DNA from 2 places in the Salinarimonas sp. NSM genome. Region 1 is predicted to be linked to the other one. Evidence: riboswitches for the same ligand, from Rfam matches in the RefSeq annotation. Region 1 holds a riboswitch; the other holds the start of a gene.
What was found. A riboswitch is a leader RNA that binds a small molecule or an ion and turns the genes downstream of it on or off. The one in region 1 is predicted to bind cobalamin.

Region 1 (7,896 bases):
AGCCCCACTGCGAAGGCCGGCAGCGCCTGGGACGAGACCGCGAGCACGCGGCTCGCGCGGTCCGCGAGCCCGCCCGGTCGCGCCGCCGCGGCGAAGCCGAGCGCGAAGCCGCCCGCGACCGCCGCCCCGAGCCCGCCCGCGCCGATCGCCGCCGACCACGGCGCGCGGGCCGCGACGTCGGCCAGGATCGGCCGGCCGGTCACCGGAGAGACCCCCCAGTCCAGCGTCAGGAAGCCGCCGAGCCACGCGGCGAACTGCGCCGGCAGGGGCCGGTCGAGCCCGAAGGCGGCGCGCAGCGCCGCGACGGCGTCCGGCGTCGGCGCGACGTTGCCCGCCGCGAGCAGCATCTCGACCGGGTCCCCCGGCATGGCACGCACCAGCGCGAAGGCCGCCGCGGTCACGAGCAGCCATGCGCCGAGGAACCCCGCGCCGCCCCGCAGCGCCGTCGCCATGCGCTCAATCCGCCGGCGCGAGGTCTGGGCGGATGACGTAGTAGTCCGAGCCCCAGGGCTCGTAGCCGGCGAGCCGGTCGGAGAGGCCCACGTGCCATTCCGGCGTCACGAGGTAGGCCACCGGCGCGCCCTCGGCCGCCAACGCCTGAGCCTCCCGCGCGAGGCGCAGGCGCTCGGCGGGGTCCTCGGCGCTCGCCAGCTCCGCGACGAGAGCGTCGAGCGCGCCCGACGACCAGCCGGAATAGTTGCGCGCGCCCTCGCTCCCGAGGAAGAGCGAGAGGAAGAAGGCCGGATCGCCCGCGGGCGCCGTGTGCTGGGCCCAGAGCAGGAGGTCGAAGTCGCCGCCGGACGCGACGTCGTTGGGCTGCTCCGTCACCCGCGTCGTCACCCCGACGCCGATCTCGGCGAGCGCGGCGCGCAGCACCGGCTGGAGCGTGACGAGATCGGGCCGCTGCGGGTAGGCGACGAGGTCGAGCACGAGCCGCTCGCCGTCCTTGGCGCGCACGCCGTCCGTGCCGAGGTGCCAGCCGGCCTCCTCGAGCAGGCGCCGCGCCTCGTCCGGATCGTGGGCGGGCACGACGTCGGCGGCGAAGGGATACGCGTCGGCGAAGGCACCCGTCGCCGGGCGCCCGGCGCGGATGGCCGCGACGAGCGTCGCGCGGTCCACGGCGCGGTCGATCGCGCGGCGCACGGCCGGGTCGGCGAGCGGGCCCGCGCGCGTGTTCATGAACATCATGTACTGGTAGGCGACGGGGAAGGAGCGCACGCTCACGCCCTCGCGAGCCCGCAGCATCGAGAGCGTCTCCACCGGCAGGTTGAAGGCGAGGTCGACCTCGCCCGCCGCCAGGGCGATCGCCATCGCCTGCCCGTCGCCGACCCGCCGCAGGTCGATCGGCACGCGGGCCTCGGCGTTCGGGTAGTGCGGGTTCGGCGCGAGCGCCATGCGCGCGCCGGGCTCGAAGGCGGCGACGGCGTAGGGGCCGGTGAAGATCGGGCCGGCGTCCGTCTGCCGGTAGACCGGGAAGGCCCATTCCGCCAGGATCGACGGCAGGATCGGCGTCGGCCGCTCGGTCTCGACGAGGAGCGTCCCCGCGTCGAGCGGCGTGAAGGCGAGGCGTCCGGCGCTGGCGCGCGCCGCCGGGTTCTCGGCGCCCGTCCTGTTCAGGGCGGCGGCGACCGCCTCGGCGTCGACCGGCGTGCCGTCGGAGAACGTGCGGCCTTCGGCGAGCGTCACGATCCAGGCGCCGTCGTCGCGGCGCTCGGCCGCCTCGGCGAGGAGCGGCACGATCGTCCCCTCGCGCGAGACCGTGAAGAGCCCCTCCGCGATCCCGTGGGAGACGAGCGCCCAGCCGGCCGAGCCGTCGACCGGGTCGAGGCTCTGCGTCACGAAGGTCTTGGCGACGACGAGGGGCGCGGGATCGGCGGCGATCGCCGGGGCGGCGACGAGCACCGCGGCGCTCGCCAGGCCGGCCGCGAGCAGCGTGCGGCGGGCGATGGCGAACCTATGGACAGCGGGCACGCGCGCGGCGTGCCTCGGGTCGCGAATCATGGTCACTCCTCCGGGCCTCCCCGCCCGTCTCGTGGCAGTCGTCTCGGCGGTCGCCGAGGTCGGCAGGTCTCCTGGCTCGCGGGTCGTCGCCGCCCCCCGCCTTCCCGGCTCCCGGGCGGGCGCCCGGCGGCCAGTGGCATGATGGGAGGAAGCTCTCCGCTCACAGTTGCGGGGGCAGCCCCGGAGTCGCGCCCGCCGCTCGCGCGGCCGGCCCTCACCGGGTTCCCTCTTCGTCCCCTTTCGGGGAACCGACGGGGGCACGCTATCCGCTTCCACCGGCGCGTCAAGCCGCCGCAGCCTTTCTTCGCCTCCAGAGATGTAACGCTATAACATAACGTATCTTGGCGGCGCTGGCCGGTCAAGCGGTCGCGCTTGCACGGGCGGACGAGCGCCGCCACACTGCCCGCCATGCTGACCACCTTCTTCGCCGAGCTGCGCGCCGCGCGCATCCCCGTCTCGCTGCGCGAGTACCTGACGCTGCTCGGCGCGCTGGAGCGCGATCTCGCGGGCAAGCGGGTGGAGGATTTCTACTACCTCTCCCGCGCCGCGCTGGTGAAGGACGAGCGCAACCTCGACAAGTTCGACCGCGTGTTCTCCCGCGTGTTCAGGGGGCTCGGCACGATGGGCGAGGCGCTCGAGGCCGCGGAGATCCCGGAGGAATGGCTGCGCAAGATCGCCGAGCGCTACCTGACGCCCGAGGAGAAGGCCGAGATCGAGGCCCGGGGCTGGGACCGGCTGATGGACGAGCTGAAGCAGCGCCTCGCCGAGCAGAAGGGCCGCCACCAGGGCGGCTCGAAGTGGATCGGCACGGCGGGCACCTCGCCCTTCGGCGCCTACGGGTACAACCCCGAAGGCATCCGCATCGGCCAGGACGGCAACCGCAACTTCCGCGCCGTGAAGGTCTGGGACAAGCGGGAGTTCAAGGACCTGGACGACCAGGTCGAGCTCGGCACGCGCAACATGCGCGTCGCGCTGCGGCGCCTGCGCCGCTTCGCCCGCACCGGCGCCGCCGACGAGCTCGACCTCGACGGCACCATCCGCGAGACCGCCCGCCAGGGCTTTCTCGACGTCAAGATGCGCCCGGAGCGGCGCAACGCGGTCAAGGTGCTGCTCTTCCTCGACGTCGGCGGCTCGATGGACTGGCACATCGAGCGCGCCGAGGAGCTCTTCTCCGCCGCGCGGGCGGAGTTCAAGCATTTCGAGCACTTCTACTTCCACAATTGCCCCTACGAGGGCCTGTGGCGCGACAACCGCCGCCGCCATGCGCAGACGATCCCCACCCTCGACGTGATCCGCACCTTCGGGCCGGACTATCGGGCGGTCTTCGTCGGCGACGCCTCGATGAGCCCCTACGAGATCCTGATCCCCGGCGGCTCGGTGGAGCACTGGAACGAGGAGCCCGGCCAGGCCTGGCTCGAGCGCCTGACCGCGCATTTCGGCCGCGCCGCCTGGCTCAACCCCGTGCCGGAGGCGCATTGGGGCCACACCCAGTCGATCGGCCTCGTCTCGCGGCTGATGGGCGGGCGCATGTTCCCGCTGACGCTCGACGGGCTCGACCGGGCGATGCGGGAATTGGTGCGATGAGCATGAGACTTCTTCCGACGACAATCCTGCGCGCCCTGCTCTGCGGGCTTCTCGCGGCAGCCGTGCCCGCCGCCGCCTCGCCCGCCGAGCCCTGCGCGCCACGGACCTTCGACGGTGCGCGCTTCACCGTGTGCGTCGTCGATCCGCGCGACCATGACCTGCGGCTGTTCGCGGCCGGCGAGGACGGGCGTCCGCTCGGGCGCTTCTCGGCCCTGCCGCAGGAGATCGAGGGCGCGCCGCTCGTCTTCGCCATGAACGCCGGCATGTACGACATGAAGCTCGACCCGATCGGGCTCCATGTCGAGCAGGGCGAGACGATCGCGCCCCTCAACACCAACGACGGGCCGGGCAACTTCCACATGAAGCCCAACGGCGTCTTCTTCGTCGCCGGCGGCACCGCCGGGGTCATGACCACCGAGGCCTATCGCGCGGCGCGGCCCAACGCGACGCTCGCCACCCAGTCGGGGCCGATGCTCGTCATCCAGGGCGAGCTCCACCCGCGCTTCATCCCCGGCTCCGATTCGCTCAAGCGCCGCAACGGCGTGGGCGTCGGCGAGGATGGAGAGATCTGGTTCGCGATCTCGGAGGAGCCGGTCTCCTTCCACACCTTCGCCCGCCTGTTCCGCGACGGGCTCGGCACGGAGGACGCGCTCTTCCTCGACGGCGGCCTCGTGCCGAGCCTCTACGCCCCCCATCTCGGCCGCACCGGCGACGGCTGGGCGCCGCTCGGCCCGATCATCGCGGCCTACGCGCGGGGCGACTGAGGCCACCGCTCCCGCCGGGCGACGCGATCCGGGCGGCGGCTCGGCGGGCGGCAAGCATCGCGAAACCATTCCCGCGCACGTGCGCTTAACCTGAACGCGTGTTGACGCTTTCGGATTAACACTCCCCCAAGCGGTATCGATCACAGTCCTCGTACGAACCAACACACCGGTCGCGACAACGAAGACCGGGGAGGCGTCGAACATGATCGATCAAGCTTTGCGCGAATTCGCCGACAATATCTGCGAGAACCGGACGATGACCCTCGAGGACGTGGCGCGACTGCGCACCATCGCCCTCGAGGTGGGCATCGCCACGCGCGAGGAGGCGGACGTCCTCATCGCGCTCGACCGCACCGTGAAGCGGGCGGACGAGGCGGCCGCGCAGGCCTGGTCGGAGCTGTTCGCATCCCTCGTCGTCGACTTCGTCGTGTGGGGCGCGCGCCCCACCGGCGTCGTCGATTCCGGGCTCGCCCGCTGGCTCGTCACCTCTGTCAACGCCTGCGGCGGCCCGAGCGAGAACGCCCGGCGCGCCGTCGCGCAGATGGTGCGCGAGGCGCACCGGGTCGACGAGACGCTGCTCGTCTTCGTCATGCGCGGCGGTGTCATGCGCATGCGCGACGTCCTCGACGCGCCCGAGGTGCCCAAGCGGCTCAAGGACGCGGCGCGCAAGGCCGACCGCGCGGCGTGACCGGCGCGCGGCGCGCCTCTCAGTCGAAAGAGGCGTGGACGAGACCCGCCGCGGGTCGCTAGAACCTCGGGGCGTCTCACCGACGACCAGCGAGGCCCGCGTTCATGTTCGACAAGATCCTCATCGCCAATCGCGGCGAGATCGCCTGCCGCGTGATCAAGACCGCACGCAAGATGGGAATCGCGACGGTCGCCGTCTATTCCGACGCCGATCGCGATGCGGTGCACGTCGACATGGCGGACGAGGCGGTGCACATCGGCCCGGCGGCGGCGGCCGAGAGCTACCTCGTCATCGAGAAGATCGTCGAGGCCTGCCGGAAGACCGGCGCGCAGGCGGTGCACCCGGGCTACGGCTTCCTCTCCGAGCGCGAGGCCTTCCCCAAGGCGCTGGCGGAGGCCGGCATCGTCTTCATCGGCCCCAATCCCGGCGCCATCGCCGCGATGGGCGACAAGATCGAATCGAAGAAGGCGGCCGCCGCCGCGAAGGTCTCGACGGTGCCGGGCTTCCTCGGCGTCATCGAGAGCCCGGAGCACGCGATCGCCATCGCCGAGGAGATCGGCTTTCCCGTCATGCTCAAGGCCTCGGCCGGCGGCGGCGGCAAGGGCATGCGCATCGCCTGGTCGAAGGACGAGGTGGCCGAGGGCTTCGCGCGGGCGCGCTCGGAGGCGGCGAGCTCCTTCGGCGACGACCGGGTCTTCGTCGAGAAGTTCATCACCCAGCCCCGCCACATCGAGATCCAGGTGCTCGGCGACAAGCACGGCAACTGCATCTGGGTGTCCGAGCGCGAATGCTCGATCCAGCGCCGCAACCAGAAGGTCGTCGAGGAGGCGCCCTCGCCCCTGCTCGACCCGCAGACCCGCCGCCTCATGGGCGAGCAGGCGGTCGCCCTCGCCAGGGCGGTCGGCTACGACTCGGCCGGCACGGTCGAGTTCGTGGCGGGGCAGGACAAGTCCTTCTACTTCCTCGAGATGAACACGCGCCTCCAGGTCGAGCACCCGGTCACCGAGATGATCACCGGCATCGATCTCGTCGAGGAGATGATCCGCGTCGCCGCCGGCGAGCGGCTCCGCTGGACCCAGGACGACGTTCGCCTCGACGGATGGTCGATCGAGAGCCGCATCTACGCCGAGGACCCGACGCGCAGCTTCCTGCCCTCGACGGGTCGGCTGACCATCTACCGCCCGCCGGCGGAGGGCAGCGCGGACGGCGTCACCGTACGCAACGACACCGGCGTCGAGGAAGGCGGGGAGATCTCGATCTGGTACGATCCGATGATCGCCAAGCTCGTCACCCACGCTCCGACCCGCGAGGCGGCCATCGACGCGCAGTCGCGGGCCCTCGACGCTTTCGCCATCGACGGCATCCGCCACAACATCCCCTTCCTCACCGCGATCATGCAGAACCCGCGCTGGCGCGAGGGGGCGCTGTCGACGGCCTTCATCGCAGAGGAGTTTCCCGAGGGCTTCCAGGCGCCGGAGCCCGCGGGCGTGGTCGCGACCCGCATGGCGGCGGTGGCGGCGTGGATCGACTATCTCGAGGCGCGGCGCAAGCGCACGATCTCGGGCCAGATGCTCGGGCGCGAGCTCCACGTCTCGCGCGAGCGCGTCGTCATGCTGGAGAAGCAGCGCTTCGACGTCACGGTGGACGAACGCCCCGACGGAATCGTCGTGATCGGCTTCTCCGACGGCGGCGCGGTGCCGGTCGCGAGCGGCTGGCGGCCCGGCGACCCGGTGTGGGAGGGCACCGTCGCGGACGTCGCGATCGCGGTGCAGGTTCGCCCGATCGTCAACGGCGTCTTCCTGCAGCACCAGGGCGCCTCGGCGAAGGCCAAGGCCTTCACCGCAGCGGAGGCGCGTTTCGTCGAGCTGATGCCCGAGAAGGTGCCGGCGGACACGTCCAAGCAGCTGCTGTGCCCGATGCCGGGCCTCGTCAAGGCGCTGATGGCCGAGGTCGGCCAGGAGGTGAAGGCGGGCGAGCCGCTCGCGATCGTCGAGGCCATGAAGATGGAGAACGTGCTGCGCGCCGAGCGCGACGGCACCGTCGCGGCCATCCACGCCGAGGAGGGCGACAGCCTCGCCGTCGATGCCGTGATCCTCGAGTTCGCCTGACGCGCACGCACGCCCGATGCCGCTCTACTTCGCCTACGGGTCCAACATGGACCGCACGCAGATGGCTGCCCGCTGCCCCGCCTCGCGGCCGATAGGCACCGCGCGGCTGATGCGCCACCGTGTCGTGATCATGCGCGAGGGCTGGGCGAGCGTCGCGCGCGCGCCGCACGGCGCCGTGTGGGGCGTGCTGTGGGACCTCGCGCTGCGCGACGTCCCGGCGCTCGACCGCTGGGAGAGCCTCCACACCGGGCTGTACACGAAGCTCGTGCAGCCGGTGCTGACCGAGAAGGGCGCGCGCCGCGCGATCGTCTACGTGGGCCGCGCCAGCGAGGGCGGCACGCCGCAGCCGGGCTACCTCGAATCGGTCGTCGCCGCCGCGGAGGCCGCCGGGCTGCCGCCGAGCTGGCTCGCGACGCTGCGGGCCCTGCACCCGGACGCGGCGCAAAGGCGCCATTCCTGACTGGATTGCCGTCGCACGACGTTCTCCGTGGAACGAATTCGCCTTTCTGTAACCAATGCCCTTCCGTGTCGGCGCGGCTTCGCGCATACTTCGGAAAAACACGGATGCGGGACGCTGGATGACCGACAACGAACGACGCGGCGCGCTCTATGCGCCCACCTTCATCGCGGTGGCGCCGAACGGGGGCCGGCGGACGAAGGCGGATCATCCCGCCCTGCCGCTGACGGCGGGGGAGTGCGCCGCCGTGGCCCGCGCGGCACAGAGCGCCGGTGCGGCGATGATCCATCTGCA
Region 2 (7,896 bases), on a different contig from region 1:
CGGATGCGCAACGCGCCAGGGGAGCGCATCCGGATGACGACCGACACGCCAGACCTACCAGAGCTCGCGAGCCTCACCCGTCGCATCGCGGAGGCGCTCGAGCGGCTCGCGCCGCCGGCGCCCGCGCCGTTCGACCCGACGGCCGCGGACGCCTTCGTCTGGAAGCCCGACCGCACTCGCCTGGCACCCGTGGCGAAGGTCAACCGCGTCCCGATCGCGCTGCTGCACGGCATCGACCGGGTGCGCGACACGCTGCTCGACAACACGCGGCGCTTCGCCGACGGGCTGCCGGCGAACAACGCCCTCCTGTGGGGCGCGCGCGGCATGGGCAAGTCCTCCCTCGTCAAGGCGGTCCACACCGAGGTGAACGAGCGTCGCATGACACGCCGCGAGCCGCTCAAGCTCGTCGAGATCCACCGGGAGGACATCGAGAGCCTGCCCGACCTGATGAACCTCGTGCGCGACGACGCGCACCGCTTCCTCGTCTTCTGCGACGACCTCTCCTTCGACGCCGACGACACGTCCTACAAGGCGCTCAAGGCCGTTCTCGAGGGCGGCGTCGAGGGGCGGCCCGAGAACGTGCTGTTCTACGCCACCTCGAACCGCCGCCACCTGATGCCGCGCGACATGGTCGACAACGAGCGCGCGACCGCCATCAACCCCGGGGAGGCGGTGGAGGAGAAGGTCTCGCTGTCGGACCGGTTCGGGCTCTGGCTCGGCTTCCACAAGTGCTCGCAGGACGAGTACCTCGCCATGGTCTTCGGCTATCGCGACGCGCTCGGGCTCCAGACGGCCGATCCCGAGGCCGTTCGGCGCGAGGCGCTCGAATGGGCGACGACGCGCGGCGCGCGCTCGGGGCGCACGGCCTGGCAGTACATCCAGGACCTCGCCGGGCGCATGGGACACCGGCTCGGATGAGCCTCGCGCGACGGCGCGGGAACGGCTAGGCTTCGCGACGGCAGAACCAGACTCGCCCCCCGCGGGTTGAGGAAAGCCGCGCGCCCGCCGGCGCGCTCCCCCGAGAGGCCGATCGATGACCCGCACCGCCCTCGCCTCCTTCGCACGCCTCCAGCGCCCGTGGCTCGACCTCTGGCTCGCCTCGACGCGGCTCGGGCTCGAATCGCAGGCGGTCATCGGCCTGAGGCTCTTCGGCATGGCGACGGGCGCGCTGCCCGCCGCGCGCGAGGCCGGCCTGATGGTGCCCGAGAAGCTCGGCGCCCTCGCCGACGCGCAGTACCTCGTCGCCCGCGCCGCCCTCACCGGCCGCGGCCCCGCCACCGCCGAGGACGTGGTGCGGCTCTACCGCCGCCGCGTGCGCGCCAACCGCAGGCGGCTGACGCGGGTGGGGTGAGCGCGCCGAGCGAAAGCGGGATCAACCGCCGAAGACGACCGCGTGCATGATGCGCCCCGGCAGCAGCGTGAAGGCACCGGTGACGACGAGAGCGAACCAGAACAGCATCAGCATCGTCGTACGGTGCGCCTGCACCCTGTGCCGCCGCGCCTCCCAGGCGCCGACCGCGACCATGGCGACGGTGAAGGCCGACAGGCCGTGGATCCACGAGAAGCGGCCGATCAGTGGATCGTAGACGAACCCGAAGGACGAGATCGCCACGACCAGCATGAGCGAGATCCAGATCCAGCCGACGAGGCGATGCCCGCCACCGCCCTTCGGCCGGAGCAGCTGGAAGACGCCCAGCAGGAGCGCGGCGATGGCCGCGACGGCGTGGACCTGGACGAGGGGCGGAGCGGCGAAGAGCGGGGCGAGGGACAATGCACAGACCTGATGGGACACCGTCCCGCCAGACCACCACGCCCACCGTCGGCGTGTCCACCCCGAGCGGTCAGCCCCCACCAGCGTGGAGCAAGCCCGCGCCGCGATACGCGCCGGCACCGCGCCGGCGTAGGCCGCACTGGCACAAGCCGCGCTCGCCGCCGGCTTCGCCGACCAGAGCCACATGACCCGGCGGTTCAAGGCGGCCTACGGGATAACGCCGGAGCGGTGGCGGCGAATGATCGCCGCGTGAGCGGCCGCGCAGGCCTACCGCGTCGGCCCGGCGCGTGCGAGAACGTCGTCTCCCCGAACCGGACCCCGCTCCCCATGCCCTCCCCCACGGCCCTCGACGCGGCCCCCGCCTCCCTCCCCCGCGCGATCCGCGACGCGGTGCTCGGCATCGGGCTCCTGTCGGGCATGGACGCCGCCGTGAAGCTCGCGACCGCGAGCCTGCCGGTCGTGCAGGTGACGTTCCTGCGCTTCGCCTTCGGGGCGTTCGCGATCGCGGCGGTCGTGGCGTGGACACGCCCGCGGGTGCCCACCCTGGAGACGCTGCGGATCAATTTCGTGCGCGGGCTCCTCGTCGTGGCGACGGGCCTGAGCTTCTTCACCGCCCTCTCCCGGCTGCCGCTCGCGGAGGCGACGGCGCTGTCGTTCCTCGCGCCGGGCTTCATGGCGCTGTTCGGCGCGCTGATCCTGAAGGAGCGGGTCGGCGCCCGCGCGCTCGCGGCGCTCGCCATCGGCTTCGCCGGCATGCTGGTGATCGTGTTCGGCCAGGAAAGCCTCTCTCGAGGCTTCTCTCGCGGTTTCGCGTCCGGCGTGACGCTCGATCCGCTCGGCGTCGCGGCCGGGCTCGCCGCGGCCGTGTTCTACGCGCTCGCCATGGTGCTGGTGCGTGCGAGGGCGCGCATCGACGGGGTCGTCACGATCGTGGCGCTCCAGCACCTGTTCCCCGCCCTCGTGCTCGCGGGCCCCGCGGTCTACGTCTGGGAACCGCTCACGGGCGACCTCGCCCTCCTGTTCTGCCTCGTCGGCACGCTCGGCGTCGGCGGCCACCTCCTGCTGGCGCGCGCCTTCCGCTCGGCGGAGGCCGCGCGCATCGCGCCGATCGACTACACGGCGCTGGTCTGGGCGGCGGCCCTGGGGCTCGTGCTGTTCGGGGAGGTGCCGGGCTGGGCGACGCTCGCCGGCGCGGGGCTGATCGTGGCCGGGGCGGTGGTGGCGACGCGGCGATAGGCGCGTCGTCCTTGACAGCACGCCCCATCCCGCCTATCTCGCGGGCATGCTTTGGCACTCCCTTCGCGTGAGTGCTAACAGCCACGAGCAACCCTGACGGCGGGCGTGTTCTATCCGACCGCGCCCCGCCTGCATAGAGGACGCCACCCCATGAACTTCCGTCCCCTGCACGACCGCGTCGTCGTCCGCCGTATCGAGGCGGAGGAGAAGACGAAGGGCGGGATCATCATCCCCGACACCGCCAAGGAGAAGCCCCAGGAGGGCGAGATCGTGGCGGTCGGTCCGGGCGCCCGCGACGAGACCGGCAAGGTCCAGCCGCTGGACGTCAAGGCCGGCGACCGCGTGCTGTTCGGCAAGTGGTCCGGCACCGAGGTGCGCATCGACGGTCAGGATCTCCTGATCATGAAGGAGAGCGACATCATGGGCGTCGTCGCCGCGTAAGCGGACGGCACCCGCGTCGACTCCGTCCGAACGATCGACCCTCGCCGCGCGCCGGCCTCCGCGCCGGCCCCGAGGGCCGCACATGCAAGGAAAATGAGCACATGGCAGCCAAGGAAGTGAAATTCTCGGCCGACGCCCGCGAGCGCATGCTGCGCGGCGTCGACATCCTCGCCGACGCGGTGAAGGTGACGCTCGGCCCGAAGGGCCGCAACGTCGTCATCGAGAAGTCGTTCGGCGCGCCCCGCATCACCAAGGACGGCGTCACCGTCGCCAAGGAGATCGAGCTCGCCGACAAGTTCGAGAACATGGGCGCCCAGATGGTGCGCGAGGTGGCCTCGAAGACCAACGACCTCGCCGGCGACGGCACGACGACCGCGACCGTTCTCGCCCAGTCGATCGTCAAGGAGGGCGCCAAGGCGGTGGCCGCGGGCATGAACCCGATGGACCTCAAGCGCGGCGTCGACATGGCGACCGCCGCGGCCGTCGCGGACATCCAGGCCCGCGCCCGGAAGGTCGCCTCGACCGGCGAGGTCGCCCAGGTCGGCACCATCTCCGCCAACGGCGACGCGCTGATCGGCGAGATGATCGCCAACGCGATGCAGAAGGTCGGCAACGAGGGCGTCATCACGGTCGAGGAGGCGAAGACCGCCGAGACCGAGGTCGACATCGTCGAGGGCATGCAGTTCGACCGCGGCTATCTCTCCCCGTACTTCATCACGAATGCGGAGAAGATGATCGCCGAGCTCGACGATCCCTACATCCTCATCCACGAGAAGAAGCTCTCCTCGCTCCAGGCGATGCTGCCGATCCTCGAGTCGGTCGTGCAGTCGGGCAAGCCGCTGCTGATCGTCGCCGAGGACATCGAGGGCGAGGCGCTCGCCACGCTCGTCGTCAACAAGCTGCGCGGCGGCCTCAAGGTCGCGGCCGTCAAGGCCCCGGGCTTCGGCGACCGCCGCAAGGCGATGCTCGAGGACATCGCCATCCTCACGGGCGGCACCGCCGTCTCCGAGGACCTCGGCATCAAGCTCGAGAACGTGACGCTCGACATGCTCGGCCGCGCCAAGCGCGTGCGCATCGAGAAGGAGAACACCACGATCATCGACGGCGCCGGCTCGAAGGACGACATCGAGGCCCGCGTCCAGCAGATCAAGGCGCAGATCGAGGAGACCTCCTCGGACTACGACCGTGAGAAGCTCCAGGAGCGTCTCGCCAAGCTCGCGGGCGGCGTGGCCGTCATCCGCGTCGGCGGCGCCACCGAGGTCGAGGTCAAGGAGAAGAAGGACCGCGTCGACGACGCGCTGAACGCCACCCGCGCGGCGGTCGAGGAAGGCATCGTCCCCGGCGGCGGCACCGCGCTGCTGCGCGCCAAGAAGGCGGTCGAGAAGCTCACCTCCGACAACCCGGACATCCGCGCCGGCATCAAGATCGTGCTGCGCGCGCTCGAGCAGCCGATCCGCCAGATCGCCGAGAACTCCGGCGTCGAGGGCTCGATCGTCGTCGGCCGGATCCAGGACAACGCCTCCGAGACCTACGGCTTCAACGCCCAGACCGAGGAGTACGTCGACATGCTGCAGGCCGGCATCGTCGACCCGGCCAAGGTCGTGCGCACCGCCCTCCAGGACGCCGCCTCCGTGGCGGGCCTGCTGATCACCACCGAGGCGATGATCGCCGAGGCGCCCAAGCGCGAGTCCGCCGGCGGCGGCGGTGGCGGCGGCGGCATGGGTGGCATGGGTGGCATGGGCGACATGGGCTTCTGAGCCCGGCGCCCCTCCCGCACCGCGCGAGGATGATCAGGAGGCCCCCGGGGAGACCCGGGGGCCTCTCTCTGTTCGGGCCGGGGCGCAGCGCACGGCTCGGCGCCCGCTCCTCACTTCACCCGCATCGGCAGGCCCGCCACCATGAACGTCACGGCGTCCGCCGCGGCGGCGAGCCGCTGGTGCAGGCGGCCCGCCTCGTCGCGGAAGCGCCGGGCCAGCGCGTTGTCGGGGACGATGCCGAGCCCGACCTCGTTCGACACGAGCACGACCGGCCCCGGCGCGCCCCGGCAGGCGGCCTCGAGCGCCGTGCCGGCCGCGGCGACGTCGCGCTCGGCGAGGATCAGGTTCGTCACCCACAGGGTCAGGCAGTCGACCAGGATCGGCGCCCCCGCCGGCCCCTCGCGGATCGCCTCCGGCAGGTCGAGCGGCGCGTCGCGCGTGATCCAGCCCTGCGGCCGGCGGGCGCGGTGCTCGGCGATGCGCGCCTCCATCTCCGAATCGAAGGCCTGCGCGGTCGCCACGTAGACCCACGGCGGCGCGCAGGCCTCGACCAGCGCCTCGGCGTGCCGGCTCTTGCCGGAGCGCGCGCCGCCCAGGACGAAGGTCGAGCGGGGCAAGGCGCCCCGTAAGGGCTTCTCCGGGGTCATGCGCGAGGCCGTTGAAGTTCGAGGGCGCGACGGCTAATCATGGTGGCGACGGTGCCCCGGCGACGGGGTGAAAAGGGAATGCGGTGAGACACCGCAGCTGCCCCCGCAACTGTGAGCGGAGAGCCCGTCGCTCTCATAGTCCACTGGGTCCGTCCCGGGAAGGCTGAGCGACAAGGGCCGCGACCCGCGAGCCAGGAGACCTGCCGTCGCAGGCTTTCATGGGCTTTCCGGCCGGGGTGCGCCGGGGAGTTCGCCGGTCGATCGGCATCCGCCGCCGGCCGCGTCTCTCCGTGGAAGCGAGAAGCACGAGCGCCGCCGGCGCCGACGGAGAGCGACATGACCGGACGAAGCACGCCGAAGACCCGTATCCTGCTGATCGCCGCGGGCCTCCTCGCCGCGACGCCGGCGCTCGCCCACCATCCGATGGGCGGCACCACGCCCGCGACGTTCACGGAGGGCCTGCTCTCCGGCTTCGGCCATCCGATCATCGGCATCGATCACCTCGCCGCGCTGCTGGCTGTCGGCCTGATCTCGGCGCGCTTCGGGCGGGCCTTCACGCTCCCCGCCGCCTGGCTGCTGGCGATGGTCGCCGGCGTCGGCATCCATGCCGCCGCCGTCGACCTGCCGCTCGGCGAGGCGCTCGTCTCGCTGTCGCTCGTCGCGCTCGGCCTCGTCGCGGCGCTGCGCCCGACCCTGCCCCTCGCCGCCGCCGCGACCCTGTTCGCGATCGCCGGCCTGATCCACGGCCACGTGCTCGCGGAGACGATCATCGGCGCCGAGACGACGCCGCTCGCGGCCTATCTCGGCGGGCTCGTCGTGGTGCAGGGCGCGATCATGGCCGGCGTGTCGCTCGCCGCGCAGCGCATCTGGGCCGGCATCGCCGCGACTCCGCCGGCGGCCGCGCGCCTGGCCGGGCTCGCCGTGGCCCTCGTCGGCGCGGGCTTCCTCGCGACGAACCTCGGCGCCTTCGCCTGAGCCCGGCGATGAGCGTCCCCCCGGCGGAGATCGTCGTCCACGTCTGCACCACCTGCCGTCCGGCAGGCGGGCCGGACGCGACGGAGGACAGGCCCGGCGCGATCCTCCTGCGCGCGCTGGAGGACGCTCTCACCGCCCGCGCGGCGGCGGGCGCGCCGCTGCCGGTGCGGCTCGAGCCGGTCGCGTGCCTCTCCGTCTGCAAGCGCCCCTGCACCGTCGCGGCGACCGCGCCGGATCGCTGGACCTACGTCTGGGGCGACCTCGACCCGGCGACGCACGTCGACGAGATCCTCGACGGGCTCGCCAGGTACGCCGCGAGCGTCGACGGGATCGTCCCGTGGCGCGAGCGCCCGCAGATCTTCAAGACGGGCGTCGTCGCCCGCATCCCCCCGCTGCCGGGCGACGCCCCGGCGGCCGCCGAATAGGAGCCGCCCCATGGCGAGCCTGTCCAGAGCACTGACGAAGATCCCCTGCACGGTCCTCACCGGCTTCCTCGGCGCCGGCAAGACCACCCTCGTGCGCCACCTCGTCGAGAACGCCGGCGGCCGGCGCATCGCCGTCCTCGTCAACGAGTTCGGCGATCTCGGCTTCGACGGCTCGTTCCTCGAGGGCTGCGGCATCGCGGGCTGCACCGCCGAGGACATCGTCGAGCTGCCCAACGGCTGCATCTGCTGCACGGTCGCCGACGACTTCGTGCCGGCGCTGACGAAGCTCCTCGACCGGGCGAACCCGCCCGAGCACATCCTCATCGAGACCTCGGGCCTCGCGCTGCCCAAGCCGCTGGTGAACGCCTTCAACTGGCCCGCCATCCGCTCGCGCGTGACGGTCGACGGCGTCGTCGCCGTCGTGGACGGTCCCGCCGTAGCGTCCGGGCTGTTCGCGCACGATCCCGCCAAGCTCGCAGCGCAGCGTGCCGGGGACGCGTCTGTCGACCACGACAACCCGCTGGAGGAGGTGTTCGAGGACCAGCTCGCCTGCGCCGACGTCGTCGTGCTCAACAAGGTCGACGCGATGTCGGTGGACGAGCGCCGCCGGGTCGCCGCCGACATCCGCGAGCACCTGCCCCGCG

Region 2: it holds a riboswitch for cobalamin, as region 1 does, so the genes downstream of both, ACTZWW_RS05935 (HupE/UreJ family protein) here and ACTZWW_RS16630 (ABC transporter substrate-binding protein) in region 1, are expected to answer to the same signal.

Annotation. Positions count from the first base shown of each region.
Region 1 is NZ_JBQTCJ010000049.1:29,597-37,492, reverse strand. It holds gene ACTZWW_RS16635 (ABC transporter permease) at 1-452, opposite strand, end outside; gene ACTZWW_RS16630 (ABC transporter substrate-binding protein) at 457-1,971, opposite strand; cobalamin riboswitch at 2,046-2,269, opposite strand; gene ACTZWW_RS16625 (vWA domain-containing protein) at 2,410-3,585, shown strand; gene ACTZWW_RS16620 (phosphodiester glycosidase family protein) at 3,582-4,349, shown strand; gene ACTZWW_RS16615 (hypothetical protein) at 4,552-5,037, shown strand; gene ACTZWW_RS16610 (acetyl-CoA carboxylase biotin carboxylase subunit) at 5,142-7,145, shown strand; gene ACTZWW_RS16605 (gamma-glutamylcyclotransferase family protein) at 7,162-7,605, shown strand; gene ACTZWW_RS16600 (3-keto-5-aminohexanoate cleavage protein) at 7,724-7,896, shown strand, end outside.
Region 2 is NZ_JBQTCJ010000009.1:71,369-79,264, reverse strand. It holds gene ACTZWW_RS05975 (ATP-binding protein) at 34-918, shown strand; gene ACTZWW_RS05970 (hypothetical protein) at 1,034-1,351, shown strand; gene ACTZWW_RS05965 (DUF2306 domain-containing protein) at 1,373-1,771, opposite strand; gene ACTZWW_RS05960 (helix-turn-helix transcriptional regulator) at 1,911-2,024, shown strand; gene ACTZWW_RS05955 (DMT family transporter) at 2,099-3,007, shown strand; gene groES (co-chaperone GroES) at 3,158-3,448, shown strand; gene groL (chaperonin GroEL) at 3,550-5,205, shown strand; gene cobU (bifunctional adenosylcobinamide kinase/adenosylcobinamide-phosphate guanylyltransferase) at 5,316-5,852, opposite strand; cobalamin riboswitch at 5,885-6,074, shown strand; gene ACTZWW_RS05935 (HupE/UreJ family protein) at 6,189-6,827, shown strand; gene ACTZWW_RS05930 (DUF1636 family protein) at 6,836-7,252, shown strand; gene cobW (cobalamin biosynthesis protein CobW) at 7,263-7,896, shown strand, end outside.